DNA from 3 places in the Bacillus nitratireducens genome. Region 1 is predicted to be linked to each of the others. Evidence: riboswitches for the same ligand, from Rfam matches in the RefSeq annotation. Region 1 holds a riboswitch; each other region holds the start of a gene.
The links. Region 1 has a riboswitch for lysine ahead of Q3V31_RS15750 (amino acid permease). Riboswitches for the same ligand answer to the same signal wherever they lie in the genome.
Positions count from the first base shown of each region.

Region 2: another riboswitch for lysine. It lies ahead of Q3V31_RS22715 (amino acid permease); the one in region 1 lies ahead of Q3V31_RS15750 (amino acid permease).
Region 3: another riboswitch for lysine. It lies ahead of Q3V31_RS02410 (aspartate kinase); the one in region 1 lies ahead of Q3V31_RS15750 (amino acid permease).

Region 1 is NZ_JAUMJO010000004.1:39,934-47,064, reverse strand. Features, by position in the region: gene Q3V31_RS15765 (VOC family protein) at 1-570, opposite strand, end outside; gene Q3V31_RS15760 (sulfite exporter TauE/SafE family protein) at 669-1,679, shown strand; gene Q3V31_RS15755 (GNAT family N-acetyltransferase) at 1,720-2,169, opposite strand; lysine riboswitch at 2,554-2,746, shown strand; gene Q3V31_RS15750 (amino acid permease) at 2,859-4,325, shown strand; gene Q3V31_RS15745 (iron-sulfur cluster biosynthesis family protein) at 4,445-4,750, shown strand; gene Q3V31_RS15740 (DNA alkylation repair protein) at 4,784-5,554, shown strand; gene Q3V31_RS15735 (DUF2716 domain-containing protein) at 5,618-6,109, opposite strand; gene Q3V31_RS15730 (class I SAM-dependent methyltransferase) at 6,304-7,068, shown strand.
Region 2 is NZ_JAUMJO010000006.1:154,711-161,841, forward strand. Features, by position in the region: gene Q3V31_RS22700 (ABC transporter ATP-binding protein) at 1-328, opposite strand, end outside; gene gapN (NADP-dependent glyceraldehyde-3-phosphate dehydrogenase) at 958-2,397, shown strand; gene Q3V31_RS22710 (GNAT family N-acetyltransferase) at 2,425-3,279, opposite strand; lysine riboswitch at 3,473-3,654, shown strand; gene Q3V31_RS22715 (amino acid permease) at 3,801-5,225, shown strand; gene Q3V31_RS22720 (ABC transporter permease) at 5,286-6,485, shown strand; gene Q3V31_RS22725 (type 1 glutamine amidotransferase domain-containing protein) at 6,768-7,131, shown strand, end outside.
Region 3 is NZ_JAUMJO010000001.1:454,569-461,699, forward strand. Features, by position in the region: gene Q3V31_RS02385 (N-acetylmuramoyl-L-alanine amidase) at 1-1,217, opposite strand, end outside; gene Q3V31_RS02390 (8-oxo-dGTP diphosphatase) at 1,387-1,872, shown strand; gene Q3V31_RS02395 (YndJ family protein) at 1,901-3,526, opposite strand; gene Q3V31_RS02400 (DUF4166 domain-containing protein) at 3,523-4,143, opposite strand; gene Q3V31_RS02405 (DoxX-like family protein) at 4,148-5,056, opposite strand; lysine riboswitch at 5,249-5,435, shown strand; gene Q3V31_RS02410 (aspartate kinase) at 5,638-6,867, shown strand.

The DNA.
Region 1 (7,131 bases):
CCATTTCCGCACTGTTTCTCGAACGCTTTTCACCGCATAATGAATCGTTTCAATTTCTTGTACTTTGTTTTTATGTTCAGTGATTGTTCCTATGTTACGTAAATCGTTTCTTCTTTCTTCATCCGTTTCATTCCACTGTATAAAGAAAGGTAATTTCGGTCCACTTTCTTCCTGCTTTACAAATAACATTTTCCATTCTAAAAGACGGCCATCTTTTCTCACACGTTTCCCTTCGAATGGTCCAATCGTTTGTAAGCCATGTTTGCTTAAATTCACTGCTTGTTCTTCAATTTCATTTGTTCGAATTGCGATTTGTAGCATCCCTTCTCCATTTTGCAATTTAACAACCGTTTCCTGCACTAATGGATTTTCTGCTTCTTTCGCTTTTTCTTCATGCTGAACTGCTAAAAATTCTATATATGATAAATCAAAATAACATAAACTATTCCAAGTACCCCAGTTCGTATGCTCTCCGCCTAGTGCAGTATGAAATCCAAGCTCCTGCATTTGTTTTGCCGCTTCCTCTGGTGTACCATGCACTGCATGAACAAGATGGTCAAATGCTAACATATTCTTTCTCCCCTTTCTCTCCATCCTTTTATTGTATATTTTATTTTTCTTTCATTCAATTCAAAAACTTTAAAACCTAGTTGATTTATACGATTAATATGTATTATAATAAAACAAATTTAATTATTGCTGATTGGAAAAACCAAAGGCACTTTTCTCATACGGGAAAAGTGTCTTTTTCATTTATTATTACAGGGGGATTATTTATGCAGAAATTAATTGTCTTTGCTATTATCGGATTTTTCGCTCAATTGATCGATGGTGCACTTGGTATGGCGTACGGGGTAACGTCTACCTCACTATTATTAATGTTTGGTATCGCACCAGCCGTTGCATCGGCATCAGTTCATTTAGCTGAAGTTGTTACAACTGCCGCTTCTGGTGCATCTCACATCAAATTTGGAAACGTTGATAAATATACAGTTTCTAGGCTTACATTACCAGGAGCAATTGGCGCATTTATTGGGGCATGTTTTTTAAGCAATTTACCTGGTGATGTAATTAAACCGTACATTTCCATATTTTTATTTACTTTAGGGGTTTATATTTTATTACGATTCCTCATTCAAAAACAAATTGTTGCTTCAAATAAACGTATGTCTGCAAAACAACTTGTACCACTTGGCTTATTCGCTGGATTCGTCGATTCAACTGGTGGTGGTGGCTGGGGGCCGATTACGACACCTGTTCTTCTTGCAAGAGGAAATGAAGCTAGAAAAGTTATTGGATCTGTAGATACGAGTGAATTTCCTGTTTCACTCGCTGCAACGATTGGCTTTTTCATTTCACTTGGCTGGGAACAAGTAAGCTGGGTTTGGGTATTTTCTCTCATGCTCGGTGGTATCGTTGCGGCACCAATCGCTGCATGGCTAGTACGCATCGTTCCTTCTCATTTACTTGGCGTATTAGTTGGTGGCCTTATAATCTTTACAAACATTCGTACACTACTTACTACATTTAAAGTGGATCCAACTATTATTTCACTATCTTACGTTGCAGTTGGTCTTGTCGTTATTATTTCTATTTTCATTGCTGTTCGTAATCATTCCAATCGTTCTAACGAATCGACAGCTGGCTATCCGAAAGATCAAAAACAAATGCTACCATAATTAATAATAATACCGCCCGATTTACTTCGAGCGGTATCTTTTATTTATCTATTTTCCAATTGATCATCGTTTCAGTACTATTTACTCTTTTCATATGTAATTTCTCTAATACACGAATGGAGCTATAGTTATCAAGGAGTGTCTCTGCTGTAATCGTTTCCACTTCGCCTGTTTGAAAAGCCCATTTCATTAATTCACTAACTGCTTCTGTTGCATAACCTTTATTCCAATATTTCTCAATAAATCCGTAACCAATTTCTACCGTATGTTCCTCGTTTGGTTTCCCTTTAAATCCTATATCACCTAGAACTACGTCATCCTCTTCTCGAATAACATACCACGGTCCCCACGGTAATGAAGCCGCATCTCGTTTCACATTTTCTATATATCCTACCATATGCGGACCACTATTGTATCCTTGATTATCCGCAATTTGAATCCATTCTTCTGTACACGGTACTATATGTAATCTTTCCGTTTCTAATTTCATAATGATATCCCCTTTTCAATTAAACAATACCTCAATTTTATCAGAAATAAAAAGAATATTCATTCTATTTATCGGATTTATACTTATTATTTGAAACGAATTTAAGGAATAATCCCCTTCTGATAGTTATGTCGAATTATATTTTCTGAATTTTCTTTTAATTTTAAAGGGTTTTTCATTATTTTTTGCGAAACATTTGTATAACAATTTTTTCTTTGCTTATTGCTACATAATAGTAGGTTCGGGTGGAGTTATGCAAGCGTTTCCTATACAATAACCGATATTTTTTGACTTTTCCTAACAAAATTCCTTGCAATATATTCAGAAAGTCATTACAATTGCCATATATTAAATATCTTAGCAATATATAAATCCTCATCAATCCGATGAGGTAGAGGTTGCGACTTTTAAAAGTAAAATGGACGAGACACAGAGAATGTCACTGACTCCGTTTGAAAGGAAAAGTTGCCGAAGTTTATATTTCTTCTCTGGAAATATGAGCTGGGGCTGTCTCCGAAAGGAACAGAACTGTCACGTTTACAAAATTACCGTGTAAACGTGGGGTGCTATCTTAACGGAAGGGTATGATGGGGTGGTTATTTGTGAAACGTTCCGCCTAATTACTTTGGCGGTTTTTTGTATTTTTCTCCCCCGCTCCTTCCTAACCTACAAGAAAAGGAGTGTTGAACATGAATAGCGCAACAAATCAATCTACCTCTAAAACGCAAACTACACAAGGACAAGGTGAATTAAAACGCGGATTAAAATCTCGTCACCTTACGATGATTTCTCTCGGTGGTACAATCGGTACCGGATTATTTCTTGCCAGTGGTGGTGTTATCCATTCAGCTGGTCCTGGCGGTGCATTAGTCGCATATGCCGCAATTGGAATTATGGTTTATTTTTTAATGACAAGCTTAGCAGAACTCGCAGCTTACATGCCTGTTACTGGATCTTTTAGCACTTATGCAACAAAATTTGTTGATCCATCACTTGGTTTTGCACTTGGATGGAATTATTGGTATAACTGGGCGATTACGATCGCTGCTGAACTAGCGGCCGTAACATTAATTATGAAATTTTGGTTCCCAGATACCCCTTCTCTTATTTGGAGTGGACTTTGTTTAGCTATTATTTTTCTCTTAAACTATTTATCTGTTAAAGGTTTTGGTGAATCTGAATATTGGTTCGCACTTATTAAAGTCGTTACTATTATTATCTTTTTAATTGTCGGTTTTATGATGATTTTTGGAATTATGGGCGGTGAAGCTGTTGGTTTTAAAAACTTCACTGTTGCAGATGCACCATTTAATGGCGGCATCATGGCAATTATCGGTGTATTTATGGCAGCTGGTTTCTCATTCCAAGGAACTGAATTATTAGGAGTGGCTGCTGGTGAAACTGCTGATCCAGAACGCAATATACCGAAAGCAATTCGTTCTATCTTTTGGCGCATTATATTATTCTACATTTTAGCAATTCTTGTTATCGGTTTATTAATTCCTTATACGACTGATAGCCTTGCAGCAAGTGATGTTACAGTAAGTCCATTTACACTAGTATTTGAAAAAGCGGGCGTTGCCTTCGCTGCTTCTGTTATGAACGCTGTTATTTTAACTGCAGTTCTATCTGCTGGTAACTCTGGAATGTACGCATCAACTCGTATGCTTTGGGATTTAGCTCGTCAAGGAAAAGCACCAAAGTTCTTAGGCAAATTAGATAGCCGCGGTGTACCTGTTAACGCATTAATCGCAACATCAGTAGTTGGTAGCGTCGCTTTCATCGCTTCTTTATACGGTGACGGTGTTGTATACATTTGGTTATTAAATGCTTCTGGAATGTCAGGGTTTATTGCTTGGGTAGGAATTGCTATTAGTCATTACCGTTTCCGAAAAGCTTATGTTGCACAAGGAAAAGATTTAAAAGATTTACCGTATAGAGCAAAATGGTTCCCGTTCGGTCCAATCTTTGCATTTACACTTTGTGTTATCGTTATTTTAGGACAAAACTACGGCGCATTTATGGGAGCATCTATCGATTGGAACGGTGTACTCGTTTCTTATATCGGTTTACCACTCTTCTTAGTACTATGGTTAGGATATAAATTTACTAAGAAAACGAAAGTAATTCCACTTGATAAATGTGAACTAAAATAGAGTATAGCAAAACGAGCAAACAAATTTGTTTGCTCGTTTTTTTATTACAATCCCATTTACTTCCCTATTTCTTATCTTTTTGCAATAATAAAGTAAATACACTTAAAGGTTGGGATCACATGAACATTCGTATTACTGATGAAGCAAAAGTTGCTATACATAGATTAGAACGTGAAGACAAAAAGATTATTCGCATTAGAGGGACAATGACAAACTCTTGTAGCATTTTCGTTGATGTCGATTTAATTTGGGATACATATCATGCAGATGATGTTGTATATGAAGATGCGGAGCTTATCGTACAAATGGATTCATTTACGAAAGACTACACTGGTGATACCGTGAAACTTGATTATAAAACGACAGGTTTTAGTATTACGACTCCCAGTGAGACTTTGGTGTATGGATTGTCGATTAAAAAATAAACATTGTTTTTATCCGACCAATGGGGTGAAAAAATGGGCAAATATGTTCCACTAAAATTTTTATTCAACGAAGAATTAGCAGAAAAAATGGCTGATTCTATTTGTAAACACGATCCTAATTTCTCTAAAATAAACTTTGTATCTTCCGTAACATATAAAGTTGAAAATTTAGAGTTAAAGCAACGTATAGAAGCCATAGCAGATGAATTACACAATGCATTACAAAAAGATTTTAATGAAGCAATACATATATTACTGAAAACATTGGGACCAGAAAATACAACAGAAGTAGGCACATTTACAAACGGATATATGTACATGCCTATCGCAAAATACGTTGAAAAATATGGGCTTAACGATTTTGAATCCTCTTTCAACGCAATGTATGAAATAACAAAAAGGAATACTGCTGAATATGCCATTCGGCCTTTTCTTGAAAAATATCATGAAGACACACTAGACATATTACAACAGTGGATTCATGACGAAAACAGCCACATTAGGAGATTAGTTTCAGAAGGTACTAGACCTAGACTTCCTTGGGCTAAAAAAATTGGAGCTCTGAAAGGTGACTTTAGAAATAATTTAAAGCTACTTGAGCTATTAATGAATGACCCTTCTAAATATGTCCAAAAATCAGTAGCCAATCATATTAACGATATTACAAAAGAAGATAAAGAACTCGTTTTTCAATGGTTACAACAATTACGTGATAAACAGCTTCCTGTTAACCCTTGGATTATAAAACATGGGTTAAGAACGGTGATAAAAAATGGTACTTTACCAAAAGATTTTTCTTTTTAAGTATTTTAAACAAAACGCTTATGCTTCAAAAATGAAGTATAAGCGTTTTTTCTCTTTAAAACATTAGCCCTGCCTTAAAATATTTTGAAACATTTCTGGCTTACTTTGTTCAAAGCTCTCTATTAATTCTTTTCCAAATATCGTTATACTCTTCTCCCAAGGATGGCCTAAATACCCCCACTTATAGTCCTTTTGAATAAAGAAATTGTAATCTCCATTTGGAAAAATCGGGATTGTCCACTCATCAAATTCATTTCTTTCAAACTCTATGTGTGGATTCACCCAGTAACACTCATGTTGCCAATCAAGTACCATAATATATTCATTCGCTGCTGTATTTTCTTTAAAAACTAGTAATGCTTTTTCTTCCAAATCATCATATACATTTAAATCTATCGATTCTCCAAAGTAATGAGAAATATCATATGTAACAAAAGGACTTGGCACTTTAAATGATGGGAATATAGAAATACTTGGTGAAAACTCAAAATCACTATATACCCTATCCCATATTTGATCGCTCTCTTTGTCTGTAAACTTCATCCAATTTTTCATTAAACAACTGCCTTCCCTTATAATTTCAAAGGATTTTCACTTAATTATCCCGAATATACAAATAACCATTCTCACAAGGAGCGAATTTCTATGAATCTATTCGAACACGAAACGTAAAACCGCTTCACCTTAATAAGAGGTCCTCCCTTTTTTCTCATCATATCACTCACTTTAAAAAATAGGAGGACATAATTATGAAACGTGATCCATTATTTTTAACTTTTTTAGAAAGTGCTAATACAAATTTTAGTGGCTGGGATTTTTCTTTCATTTCAGAAACTGGCCGTATGAATAGCGAGCCTTTATCATGGTCGTACGGTAGCACAGCCTTCCAGCTTATGCAGCATGCAGAATCAATGCTAGATATGGGAACTGGCGGCGGAGAGTTTTTATCTATGTTACAACCGTTGCCGTCAACTATTTATGCGACTGAAGGCTACGCTCCGAATGTACCAATTGCACGAAAGAAATTAGAACCTTTAGGAGTTACAATCGTAGAAGTTACGGATGATACTGCTTTACCATTTCAAGATAGTCAGTTTGATTTAATTGTCAATCAACATGAATCCTTTTCTGCTTCTGAGGTGAAAAGAATTCTTTCCACCAATGGAACATTTCTTACTCAACAAGTTGGCGGTCTTGATTGTGCGGAGCTTAATGAGCAGTTTGGCACACCGCTAAATAGCGAATTTTCAAGTTGGTCACTCAAAATGGCATGTAATGAACTAAAGGAGAATGGATTTACTATTTTAGAAGCGAAGGAAGAATTCCCCCTTCAGCGTTTTTATGATGTCGGTGCTGTTGTCTATTACTTAAAAGCAATTCCGTGGCAAATTCCTGATTTTATAGTAGATTGCTATACCGAGGAATTGTATCGTATACATGAAATTATCTTACAAAAAGGATATTTCGATGTGAAGCAACACCGCTTTATTATTAAAGCAAATTATGTGGAGTAAAATTTGAATTAGCATTCCCTACAAAAAAGCCAAGTCCCAATAAAGGACTTGGCTTTTCCTTAG
Region 2 (7,131 bases), on a different contig from region 1:
GATAAAACGTCGGTGTCATCTTGAGTAAATGCCCCATAAATTTTGAACGCATCGTTTTCTCAAGTACGAACGCACCGCCAAATAGTTGGTGCTGCCAAATGAAAGTAAGCACATACCCACCAATCGTTACCCCAAGTAAAATAAAAATATATTGCATAATCGCCTCGTTCGTTAAGGCTCCTGTTTTAATGTTATCAATTGTAATACCTAATACTTTCGGAGGAATTACCTCTATCACGTTTACAATTAAAAGTACCCCAATTGCGATACTATACCTTTTCCAATGCTCCCTAAAAAACCAGCTTAACTTTAGTAATACTGAAAACAATATAACCTCTCCTTTCTCGTTCTCGTTTAATTCACATTTCTTTATCCGCTATCCAAACCCATCACATTTACATTTCGTAAGCCATACAATTTCATCACATTTTTCCACCTTCCACATTCTGATTTTTTATAGTAACAAGGAAAATAAACAAAAAAAAGCATACCGCCGCTTGACGATATGCACAGAAATGCATAAAAAGCGTACGTTACGATATACGCAACGTACGCTTTTTATAAGACAAAGATGCCCTATATATCCGTACGGGTTGCGTAATGATATGAATGTTTTCTGCCATTTAACAGAGCTAAGCCCATTCCATTTACGATTACAATCATTACGCACACCCCCTTCATTTATTTTCCATTTATAATCTTACAACTTTATTGAGTATTCTGTCAATTGTTTTTTTAACTATAGAATAAAATAATCTTTTATCACAAGAAAATGAAGGGGATTCATAATACGATACATCCGTTTGAAATAAGAGAATCTTCTGTAAGAAAGGGCATACAAAATAAAAAAATAATAAGAAATCGTTTTCACAAACATTTCATTTGAAAAATATTATCAAACCACCTACAATCACCTTATACTCACTCTTACAAGTTGCTATTTTAGGAGGACTAATCATGACAACTAGCAATACGTACAAATTTTATTTAAACGGAGAATGGAGAGAAAGCTCTTCAGGTCAAACAATCGAAATTCCATCTCCATACTTACACGAAGTAATTGGTCAAGTACAAGCAATTACTCGCGGAGAAGTAGATGAAGCAATTGCATCTGCAAAAGAAGCTCAAAAATCATGGGCTGAAGCTTCTCTACAAGATCGCGCAAAATATTTATATAAATGGGCTGATGAGCTCGTAAATATGCAAGATGAAATTGCCGATATCATTATGAAAGAAGTCGGTAAAGGTTATAAAGATGCGAAGAAAGAAGTTGTTCGTACAGCTGATTTCATTCGTTACACAATTGAAGAAGCTTTACATATGCACGGAGAAAGCATGATGGGCGATAGCTTCCCTGGCGGAACGAAGTCTAAACTTGCGATCATCCAACGCGCACCACTTGGTGTTGTATTAGCAATCGCACCATTTAACTATCCAGTAAACTTATCTGCTGCAAAACTTGCACCAGCATTAATTATGGGTAACGCTGTTATTTTCAAACCAGCAACTCAAGGTGCAATTAGCGGTATTAAAATGGTGGAAGCACTTCATAAAGCTGGCCTTCCAAAAGGTCTTGTAAACGTAGCGACAGGACGCGGTTCTGTAATTGGTGACTACTTAGTAGAACACGAAGGCATCAATATGGTATCGTTCACAGGTGGTACAAACACAGGTAAACATTTAGCGAAAAAAGCTGCAATGATTCCACTTGTATTAGAACTTGGTGGTAAAGACCCTGGTATCGTTCGTGAAGATGCTGACTTACAAGATGCTGCAAACCACATCGTAAGCGGTGCATTCTCTTACTCTGGTCAACGTTGTACAGCTATTAAACGTGTACTTGTACACGAAAACGTAGCAGACGAGCTTGTTAGCTTACTAAAAGCGCAAGTAGCTGAACTATCAGTTGGATCTCCAGAACAAGACAGCACAATCGTTCCATTAATCGACGATAAATCTGCTGACTTCGTTCAAGGCTTAGTTGACGACGCTGTTGAAAAAGGTGCAACAATCGTTATCGGTAACAAACGTGAGCGCAACTTAATTTACCCAACATTAATCGACCACGTAACAGAAGAAATGAAAGTTGCTTGGGAAGAGCCATTTGGCCCAATCCTTCCAATCATCCGTGTTTCTTCTGACGAACAAGCGATTGAAATTGCTAACAAATCAGAGTTCGGTCTGCAAGCAAGTGTCTTCACAAAAGACATTAACAAAGCATTTGCAATTGCTAACAAAATCGAAACTGGTTCTGTTCAAATTAACGGACGCACAGAGCGCGGCCCTGACCACTTCCCATTCATCGGTGTAAAAGGTTCAGGTATGGGCGCACAAGGTATTCGCAAGAGCCTTGAGTCTATGACACGTGAAAAAGTAACTGTATTAAACTTAGTTTAATCTTATATGTAGCAGCTGATCTAGTATTTAGATCAGCTGCTTTTTAAATTTCCGATACACCTGCGTATTATGAAACGGCTTAAACCCTACAGATTTGTATAACCTCTCAGCACTTTCATTTCCTTCTATATAACAGAGTCTAATATCTTCATACCCGCCTTCTAACAACTTGTTCATACCAAATTGTAAAGCTTTACGCCCATATCCATTTCCTTGATGACTTTGTGCAACTATTAAATTCTCTATTGTCCCTTCCCCTACTGTAACTGATGCAACTAGCTGCTCATTTTCTAAAGCTACATACACATTACTTTCATTGTTCAATTTGTATTTCTTTATACTATCTTCCGAGGCAAGATACGGCTTCATATCATTCCTTTCATGCAATTCGTAATAACATTCCTGTACCATTGTTACAAACTGGTTAAAAAATATATCTTCATACTTAATAAACTTGAGATCGGTTTTAGGAAAACTCCCTCCCTTATATATCAATTCAAGCGATCCCCACCATCTTTCAAATCCCATTTTCTTAGCAAAACCAATACAATTTTCTGATTCTATTCTCATATAAGTGCACACAAAATCCGGTTTTATTTTAGAAATTAAATCTTCTATTGCCTTGTATAATCCAGAACCAATACCTTTCAAGCGAGAACCAGGTTCCACATACACACTTATTTGACCAATAGACTCTCCATTACTATTTGTATAAAAGGATGAATACGCGAATCCTTCAATCCCATTTTGGTTATATAAAAGAAAATGCGTGGAGTTCGATACAATATCATCTAAAGAACCTATCTCTTCTTCTGTCCCCATACTTTTTATTAAATTCAATGTCCCGATCCGATCTTCTTTTTCACTATAAGCACGTATCATTTAAACAATCCCCATTCCCATTAAAAGTAAATTCCTTATTGGAATTTATTCAATGAATCCATCTCAAACCCTCCAACCTCTCAATAACGAACTCTTCTCTATAATCTGATTATTACTATATCCATTGACGTATAAAAATACATTTGTTACTCTTAAATACGTTAATTTAATATTTAAATCCTCATTCGTATCTCGGTGAGGTAGAGGTTGCAGTCATTAAGAGTATCATTTCAGGAGATGTAGTGGCATTGATGAAGAAATGAGAAAGGAATGATTGCCGAAGTAAGTCGTGTCCACCATGCACGCTTGCTGGGTCTGCATTTAATAAGTGCAGAACTGTCACAAACGTTTCGTTTGTGGAGAGCTATCGAGAGGTATGTCGTGGGTTTCTTATAAGATAGAAAGCATGTAGCGGCAGATTACGTGCTTTTTTTGTTTTGTTTGGACCTTCTCTTCCTTATCTGGAAGACATACATATCTCCTCGCTTGACTTGGTTATACTAACTTTGGAGGTATTTTCTATGCAACAAAAAAAATGGGGCTTTTGGGTACTAACAGCTTTCGTTGTCGGTAACATGGTTGGCGCTGGTATTTTCATGGTGCCAAGTACGTTAGCACAAACAGCAAGCCCACTCGGTGTCACTTTAGCTTGGTTAACAACAGGGTTTGGTGTTTTAATGCTAGCTCTTGTTTTCGGTAATTTAGCAATTCGTCGTCCTGATTTAACAACGGGACCACAAAGTCATGCATATGCTTTATTCTCAACACCAAAAAGAAAGAAAATGGCTGGTTTCAGTATGGTATGGGGATATTGGGTTGCAAACTGGGCAAGTAACGTTGCCATCATTACATCTTTCGCGGGATATTTATCACTCTTCTTCCCGATTATGAAAGATACGCGACTATTATTTTCAATCGGCTCGTTCGATATAGAAGTTGGAAAGCTCATTACATTTACTATTTGTTCCGTCTTACTTTGGGGAACTCATTTAATATTAACAAACGGTGTAAGCGGAGCTGGGAAACTAAACTTCTTAGCAACAACAACGAAAGTAACTGGATTCCTTCTATTCATTGTCGTTACGTTATTTGCGTTCGAAGCTTCAAAGTTTGGACAATGGTACACACCGATGATCGATAAAGAAGGCGTATCACACGGTCTCCTTTCACAAGTAAATTTAGCGGCCCTTACAACGCTTTGGGCATTTATTGGGATTGAATCAGCGGTTCTTTTATCAAACCGAGCTACTTCTCCCAAAACGGTAAAACGCGCGACTGTTGCTGGTTTATTAATAACAGTTGCAATTTATTTAGGAATTACAATTTTAACAATGGGTGTACTTCACGTTGATAAATTACAAGCTTCTGAACGTCCATTAGCAGATGCATTAAACGCTGCAATGGGTCACGGGGGCGGGAAACTTATGGCATTACTTGCTCTTACTTCCCTATTCGGTTCAATATTAGGTTGGATTTTATTAAGCTCAGAAGTACCTTATCAAGCAGCAAAAGAAGGTTTCTTCCCTTCCTTCTTCGCAAAAACAAATAAAAAAGGTAGTCCAATTCATTCACTACGATTAACAAACATTATGTCGCAAGTGTTCTTATTCTCAACATTATCAGGAACAATTGCGGAAGCTTATACATTCGTTATTACCGTATCAACACTGGCCTACCTCATTCCATATCTCGTTTCACCAATCTTCCAGTTAAAACTAGTCGCAACTGGTGAAACATATAAAAATGAAATGCGGGCAAGAATTACAGATGGTATAGTCGCAGTTATCGCACTTTGCTATGCACTATGGGTTATTAAAACCGGCGCATCCGATATAAAAACGTTCCTTCTCGGAATCGGTTTATTCGCAATTGGCTTTGCTTTCTATCCATTAATGAATCGTGATCAGAAAAAAAATAACGAAAAGAAAAACGAGCAAGTTGCATAACGCAATTTGCTCGTTTTTTCTTTTATAAAACATATATAATAGAACAAAGAGGTGAAAGACATGTCAATCGAATCACTATGGAGCAGTCGCTTCCAACAACATATTCAAAATATCATTACATACTTTGCACGTATGATTAACGGTTTACTATATAGCTTCATCTTTATTTCATGCGTTGGTGCATATTATTATGCTCAATTTCTAAAAACATCTCCTTCTAAAGGAATATCTTTAATACTCATAACGACCGTTCTTACATTTATTATAATGAGATGTCCCATTCGCACATTTATTCAAAAACCGGATGCTGTCTATTTACTTGCATTAGAAGAGAAATTAACATCTTATTTTAAAAAATCTCTTCTATATAATTACATCATTCAGCTTTTCCCTTTATTATTTACGTTCCTTATTCTCGTACCGCTTGCCATGCAATCATTACAATTAACTGTACCGTTCTTATGTACAATCTTTATCGTTTTAATGATTACGAAAGCGTGGAACATATACATACACTGGATGTGGCGTGATAGTTATGAAAAAAGCATATGGTTTATCATTCGCATTGCTTGTAACGCCCTGATCATTTACATGCTGTTTTATACTGCAAATGTGATCGTATTATGCGGACTACTCTTACTTCTTGCTTTCCTGCTTCTATACACGAAGAAACAACCTACCAAACGAATACCGTGGGATTACATAATCGAACAAGAAGAAAAAATGGACGTTCGTTTCTATCAATTTGCTAGCATTTTCACCGATGTTCCGCAACTGAATAAGCAAGTAAATAAAAGAAAATGGCTTACAAATTGGATTGAACCTTTATTACATAAAAAACGAGCAACTTTCTTCTATTTACATACACTAGCATTTTTACGCGGTAATGATTATTTCGGTATATATATTCGCTTAGGGTTGATCGGTGCTTTCGCTCTATATTTCATTCCGAATATATATGTAAAAGGCGCTATCGCTTATATCGTCCTATATATGATTTCTATGCAGCTTCGTTCTCTGTGGAAATATTTTTCAGGAAATATTATTGTAGCATTATATCCAATTGATACTGAAAAACGAATGAATCAATTTCTCCGCTTAATCTTTATATTGCTAAGCATTCAACTCATTGTATTTTCAAGTATTATACTCATTGCCACAGGACAATTACTACATGCTTTGATTATTATGGTAATCGGAGTACTTTGGATCAAATTTATTATTGTACCAAAAACGAAGCAACGCGTTTCTTCGTTTTAACGAAAAGAATTATCTTAAAAGCCAAGGAGAAAATAAATTATCTCCTTGGCTTTTTTATTTTTCTTCCCCAAACAAGAATCACTGAAACAACCGATATTTTATGATTTTTACATACAAAAATGATAATACATGTTTACGTCCTAATAAAAAGGGTATTTATTAAATTAACAGGGCAAAGGAACTGGAGGGAATGAAAAAATATGAATTAAAGTTTCACTTTATAAAAGGCGTTGCTCAAGGACAATTCTGGAACCGATTATATAATATAAGGAGCTGATTGCAATGAGTAAAAAAATTGCTATTTTAATAACGGATTATTTCGAGGACACAGAATACACAGAGCCAGTAGAAGCTTTTAATCAAAAGGGATACAAATTAACAACTATTGAAATGGAAAAAGGTAAAACGGTACACGGTAAACAAGGAAAAAGTGAACTCGTGATTGATAAAAGTATTGATGATGTTTCTCCAGAGAACTTTGATGCCCTCTTTATACCAGGCGGATTTTCCCCAGATATACTTCGTGCAGATGAACGTTTTGTTCGCTTTAGCAAAGCATTTATGGATGCGAAAAAACCTGTTTTTGCTATTTGTCACGGCCCCCAATTACTCATCACTGCACAAACACTTGAAGGACGCGATGTGA
Region 3 (7,131 bases), on a different contig from region 1:
TTGAAACCTTTCCACTCATAATAATCTAAAATACCAGCATAAACTGCCTCTGCAGCAATTTGTCTTCCTGATTCAGTAGCTAATTTGCCATTATCTATATTATTATCAATAAAGGCAAGCTCTGTTAAAACTGCTGGTACTGTATTTTTATTTACTACATAAAATGAATGATCATCTTTTATATCTCTATCTCTTGTATGTAGTGCCTCTACTACTCGCTTTTGAATTTTTTTCGCTAATACTTCGCTATCCTTTTCAATCTGTGTCTCTTCTCCACGCTTGGATTTTTTATAATAATATGTTTCCGTTCCATGACCATCATGATTTTCAGAAGAGTTTGCATGAATGCTTACAAATATATCTGCATTGTTCTCTTGACCAAATTTCACTCGATTCACAAGAGACTCATTCTTGTTACTTCCTGGATTTCCGTTCTCTTCACGTGTTAACAAAGCTTTTAAAGGTGTATTTTTTTCTAACAATTGCTGTAATCTTAAAGATATATCAAATACAATTTTACTTTCCTCTACACCTTGTCCTGGATTCCCTGGATCAAATCCTCCATGACCAGGATCAATAATAACTACCTTTTCTACTAAAGGGTTACCTATTTTAAGAGAATCTGCCTTTTTAATAAATTGAGCTGCCTCTGCTTTAGTTAGAATTTTTTCAGGCTCCCATTTATCACCAGTACCAACAGAAATCCCTAATTCAACTAGGATGTTAGCTTTTGCTTTACCCCAGCTTTTTTCTAAATCACTGAATTTAGTTGCTGGAGTACCATTTACTTTAGAATCTAATTTGTAAGCTTCTACAATAAGAGAGGCCATTGAAACCCGGTCAATTTTCCCAGTTGGATCAAATACGCCTGGGCCTTTCCCTTTAACAACACCAGCTTTTTCTACAGCTGCGATGTATGGGGTATACCATCCGTTTTGAGAGTCACCAAAAGATGGTTTAGCATCTTTATCGAATGGTAAGTTTAAGATTTTAGCCATCATTGTAGCTGCTTCTGCACGAGTAATCTCTTTTCCAGGCTCGAACATTCCTTTCTCGTTACCTGTAACTGCGCCTTTTTCTGCTAAGTAGTTAATAGAATCTTCTGCCCAGTGCCCTGCTTGGACATCTGGAAACGTTTTTATTTGTGCGAAACTACTAGGTGAATAAGATAATATACTAGCTGCGATTATTCCTGCTGCGATTATTCTATTTTTCATAGAATATATTCCCCTCTCAAGTACAATGTTTTTATATAACAGACTAATTATAGTTCTGAAAATTAGTAATAGTCAATTGTAATTTGTATAATTTTGTATTATTATTGTATTTTTTGTCATATATAACTATAGTTAAAAACTATAAGGTTTTATAAGAGGAGAGATTCGTATGAGCAACAATTGGAAAGATATAGAACACCGTATTTACACGATGTGTATGATCCAGCGAAATAATGAAGTTTTACTTATAAAACGCCCTGACCATCTAGGCTTCCCTGGTTACATCGCTCCTGGTGGTAAAGTAGATTTCCCAGAAAGTATCGTTCAAGCTGCTAAACGAGAAGTAAAAGAAGAAACTGGATTACTTGTTTCAAATTTAACTTTTAAGGGATTAGATGAATACGTAAATCCGAAAGAAAATGTTCGATATATGGTATTTAATTATTGGACAGATTCATTTGAAGGTGAACTCCTTTTGAATCCTCCTGAAGGCGAATTATTATGGGTACCAATCGATACAGCACTAAATCTTCCTATGCAAGATTGGTTTAAAGAAAGATTCCCATTATTTTTTGAAAAAAGTACGTTTGAAATTCAACGTGTTTGGGACCAAGACTTAGATAAACAAGTTGCTATGACAATTACCCATACATAAAAAAGCTTGGAATCTCTCCAAGCTTTTCTTACTTCTCTTCTATTTTCTTAATCTCATAATCAATTTCTAAAAACTTAACTCCGAATATCCACATTCGATGGTTAGCTGTTAATATTTGATCCTTGCCCTCTTTAATCATAAAAGTCTCTGCTAATGGTAAGCGTATTGTAAAGAAGCGAGTATGTAAGTATATCCCTTCATCTCCCTTACCATTTCTTCTCAGCTTACTAGTAATGATTAAATCATTACTCTTATTACATAATTTCAAAACTCCCGTCATATTCGAATATGGTAAAGGTAATCCAATATTCATATACGTCTCATTCTTATGTGTATGTTTTGAGTAAAGAGCTACAAAAATAGATTCTCCTGCTTCATTTTTTCTTAGCCAAGCCCTTACATTCTCTCTTCCATCCTTCTCATCTATTATCCCCATGATAGAACCATGCATCGTTTCCCACTTGCCGCCCATTCCTAAATGTATTTGTCCTACACGCTTACTCATTTTTGCATAACAAAATGCAACCGGGCGGAACCAACGAGTCCATTTAATATGCGATTGTAACTGATACTCTTTTGTATTTTCATAAAAACGAATAATACTTAAAGGAATCTTTATCGCGTCAAATGCCTCACTATGAAAATCATTCATTTTATCAACTAAACCTTTGTATTCCTTGCTATCTATTAAATTTCTGTTATGTAAAAATGCTTCACCAACTGTCGCGGTTCCTCTTAACCTGCTCATTGGTTTCCCATAATATTTATAATTCGGAGTACTCTTTTCAATCATCCAGCCAACAAATGCTGGTAACGCTACTCCAATTCCATTTACCACGCCGTGAATCCAGACCATTTGTGCAATTGTAATCGTCATTACATGTTTCAAATTCCCATATGAATATATAAGTGAAAACATAATTGTTACCATGAGTGTGCTAGAAGATATGATCAGGAGAATCTTTGCACTAATAGCATTAAATTTCGTGCGCCAAACATAAATCCCATAACTATAAATAGCGCATAAATATAGGAACACTGCAAAAAATTCAAATACCCTCGAGTACGTAATTCCTATTGCAACTGTCATAGGTGAAATGACGATGACAAACATAATAGCATCATATACTTTACTTCTCTTTTCTCTTTTCCTCCCAATTAAACCAGCTGATAACGGCAATAGAAATGCCGAATAATGAAAGTGTGCAGCTGTAAGCAAAACAATGTCGGAACTAAAGTGCATAATGGAAAGCTTTGCTACAGAAGCAAAAAACCAGAAACCACCTAAAAACAAATACATAAACGCACTATCGATAGCTGTCTCCTCTAACGGTTTCAATCCTCTTTCTAGCAATCTACTTATACCAAATAACGCAACAATTCCTGTATATACAAACCAAAGTAACGCAAATAAATAATGATTTGTTACGAAAGCTAGCATTGCACTGATTGCTGCGATTGGATATAAAAACGATACAAATTTATAAAATAATACATACGATCCATTTCTTTTTTTCTTGTCAATAATACAAAAAGACATCGGTATAAATAACAAAATAGATAACAATATAATTGCTTCAACAGGATTTACATTCGACCACTCGTATATTAGAAATATAATATAACAAGCAAGCCCAAATAGTATATTTTTCATCTCGTATATTTCCTTTCCACAAATGTCCCCTTATAGGAAAATAGTGAGCCAATTAACGGATTTCGTACTTGTACATGAATTCGAAAGCATTGTAGTGTTTCATCATAACTTTCTACAATTTTCGCCTCTCCGTATAAAAATCTAGGTAACGGTATTTTTCTTCCAAACATAAAAAACCATTGTTTCTTTGAAGAAATATGCATCCCGCCCTTTTCATCAATATAAAAATTCAATGTAGAAACGAGTAAATGTGGCTCACCAAAATAATCTACAATTTCATTATTCTCTTCATCCAGCTGCATAACAGCGTTAAAATATCTTTTCTTATTATGAAAATAAAAAGTACGATTCCACCGTACAAATTCTTTCCCCTGTTCATCTCGCTCAGCGGTATTATGTATCGTAAATGGCACCTTCTTTCCTCGCTCAGAGAAAAACATTCGAAACTTCGATGCAATTTTCAAAATTAATTTAACGAAAAAAGAGCCACCGTAAATTTCATCCATTTCCCCTTCTCCTGTAAAACTATTCTCTTCTGTAATCGCATATCGCTTCTGTAATTTTGGATGAAGATTTTTATAGGTATCTCCTAATAATCTCTCATAAATATTAACCATACATTTATCCCTTTCTCTTCCTCTTGCAATTTTTTGCGCTTGGCAAATTAGTGCAATTCATATAACCGACAATCGATAACCCTATTAAAAGAAGGTTTAATGTAATTGGATTAAATGGTTGCGTAAAACTAGCGATATTCGTCGATCCTGCCGCTAATGTTAAAACTATCAACAATATAATATGCAATATAAATAGTTTTCGCTTTTGAAGTGGCAATAGCCACATAACACCCCATATTATTTCTAAAAATCCAACTATTTTAAGTATAAAAATACTACTTTCATTCGATCCGATTAGTGCAGAAAGCATCTTTACTTCTTCTGAATGAGTAAACATCAATTTTGGTACAATCCCTTGATATAACCATACGAAGGCAAATAGAAAGCAAACGAGCCAATACGTCATTGTTCTTCTAATTAGCAACTTAGGATGAAGTCCCTTTTCTAACCATAATTTTAAAGCATCAAAACTCCATGCTGTCGCCCAACCTAATAAGGGTCGAAAAACATATGGATCTATCATATTTCCTATACGACCAAACCTTGTATCATAATCATATTGCGTCTCAAAATAAATATGTTCTTTACGCGGTGTATACTTCCAATAACCACGCCCCATTTGAATAAGTGATAATTTATTATCTGTCCAAAATTTTAAAGAAGAAATCCGTTCACCCGTTTCTTTTCTTATTTCTCCTATCGATTCCCCTTCACCAGCTATTTCAAGTCCAAATCCAATTTTAGTTTTATATAAAAACTTCTGCGGTTCTCCTTCTTTTTTCTCTAAATACGAAATTTCAGTAAAGCGAGCATCCCATTCTGTGTGTATATCTGGTTCCTGTGTATATCCCCATAATTTTTCCATTGTTGTGTTCATTTCTGCTGAAACATAAATAGGCTTTTTCCCCTTCATTCTTCCACCTCCTATGCACTATAAATTTAATGTACATGCTATGAATTTATTTTGCTACACTTTTCACAAACTACCCCCCAAAAAAGATGGAATTTTTAAAAAATATATAAAACACTTGATTCCCTGAAAAATTTAAATTATTATAAAACAAATGTTACCAACAACTTCATAAATCAAACACTCTCGCCTAAAACGTGAGATAGAGGTTGCAACGCTTATAAGTATTCTAAAGGAGACACAGAGATGTCTATGAATTTAGAAGAAAGGAAGTGTTGCCGAAATTGATAAATTTCTCTGCATTTATCGATTGGGGCTGTTTTCGAATAGAAACAGAACTGTCATATGTACAGACATGTACGTGTGAAGAGCTATCTACAAAAAAGAGATATCATTTTTTATGATATTCCTTTTTTGGCGGTTTTTTTATTAGCTCCGTTTTCTGTTTCCCTTTTCCTGTAACAGCACCATCCTCACTTATTTGAGATGGTGTTTTTTGTTTTTCTCTCTGGTAACTACAGGAATATTGGGATTTGTATATGTCCTAACCTATTCTTAAAAATGGACGAAAGAAGGAATTCGTAATGGAAACGATTGTACAAAAGTTTGGCGGTACTTCTGTTGGAAGCGTCGAACGCATTCAACATGTAGCAAATTTAATTATTGAAGAATATGAACGAGGACATAGCATTGTCTCTGTCGTTTCAGCAATGGGAAAAAGTACAGATGAACTTGTCGCACTTGCTAACGCTATTACTGAAAATCCAAGTAAACGTGAAATGGATATGCTCCTATCTACAGGAGAACAAGTAACCATTTCATTATTAACAATGGCACTACAAACAAAAGGTTATAACGCAATTTCATTAACAGGGTGGCAAGCTGGTATTACGACAGAATCTGTACATAGTAGTGCACGGATTACTGACATTCATACAGATCGAATTCAGTCTTATCTTACTGAAGGTACGATTGTTATTGTAGCTGGCTTCCAAGGAGTTAGTGAAAAGCATGAAATTACAACGCTTGGACGCGGTGGTTCTGATACGACTGCTGTTGCATTAGCAGCGGCATTAAAAGCAAAAAAATGTGATATTTATACGGATGTAACCGGCGTATATACGACTGATCCACGCGTTGTACAAGATGCTTATAAATTAGATGAAATTTCTTATGACGAAATGTTAGAGCTTGCCAATCTCGGTGCTGGCGTGTTACACCCACGCGCTGTTGAATTTGCTAAAAATCATAATGTAGTTTTAGAAGTACGATCAAGTATGGAACAAGAAAACGGAACAATTGTAAGGGGAGAATGTAACATGGAACAACAATCAATCGTTAAAGGTATTGCATTTGAGGATAATATTACACGCGTCACAATTAAAGGATTAGAACAAGGTGCACTTTCAACAGTTTTCTCTACATTAGCAGCGGCACATATTAATGTAGATATTATTATTCAAAGTATTACAAATGAAGGAACTGTTCACCTCTCTTTCTCAATCCATTCTAATGATTTAAGAGAAACATTAGAAGTATTGGAACAAAATCAAGAAGCACTTCACTATGAATCTGTAGAATATGAAAACCATTTAGCAAAAGTATCAATTGTAGGATCAGGTATGGTATCTAACCCAGGTGTCGCTGCGAATATGTTTACTACTTTAAAAGAAGGCGGTATTCATATTAAAATGGTAAGTACATCGGAAATTAAAGTATCAGTTGTAATTGACCGTATTCACTTAGTAGATGGTGTTGAAGCACTACATCAATCATTTATGGCGAAAATTGAGCCTTTAGTGCAAATGAGCTAATTTCCACCGGTAAAACTTACAATAAATTATATGAATCTATTTCCTACCTATATAAATAGAAAGCTGTTTGCATTGTATAGAGTGACAAGAAAGTTATTTACGTTAAAATAAAGTCGTTTACAACAATCGGGCCATTTAATGGCGTACAGGATAGGAATATTTTGTGGGGAAGTCGAAGTTATTTTATCGAATAGCAACTACAGTATCAAGTTCTTGAAACCACTTGAACATGATAGCATTCACGAAATAAAGTTCGCGCACATT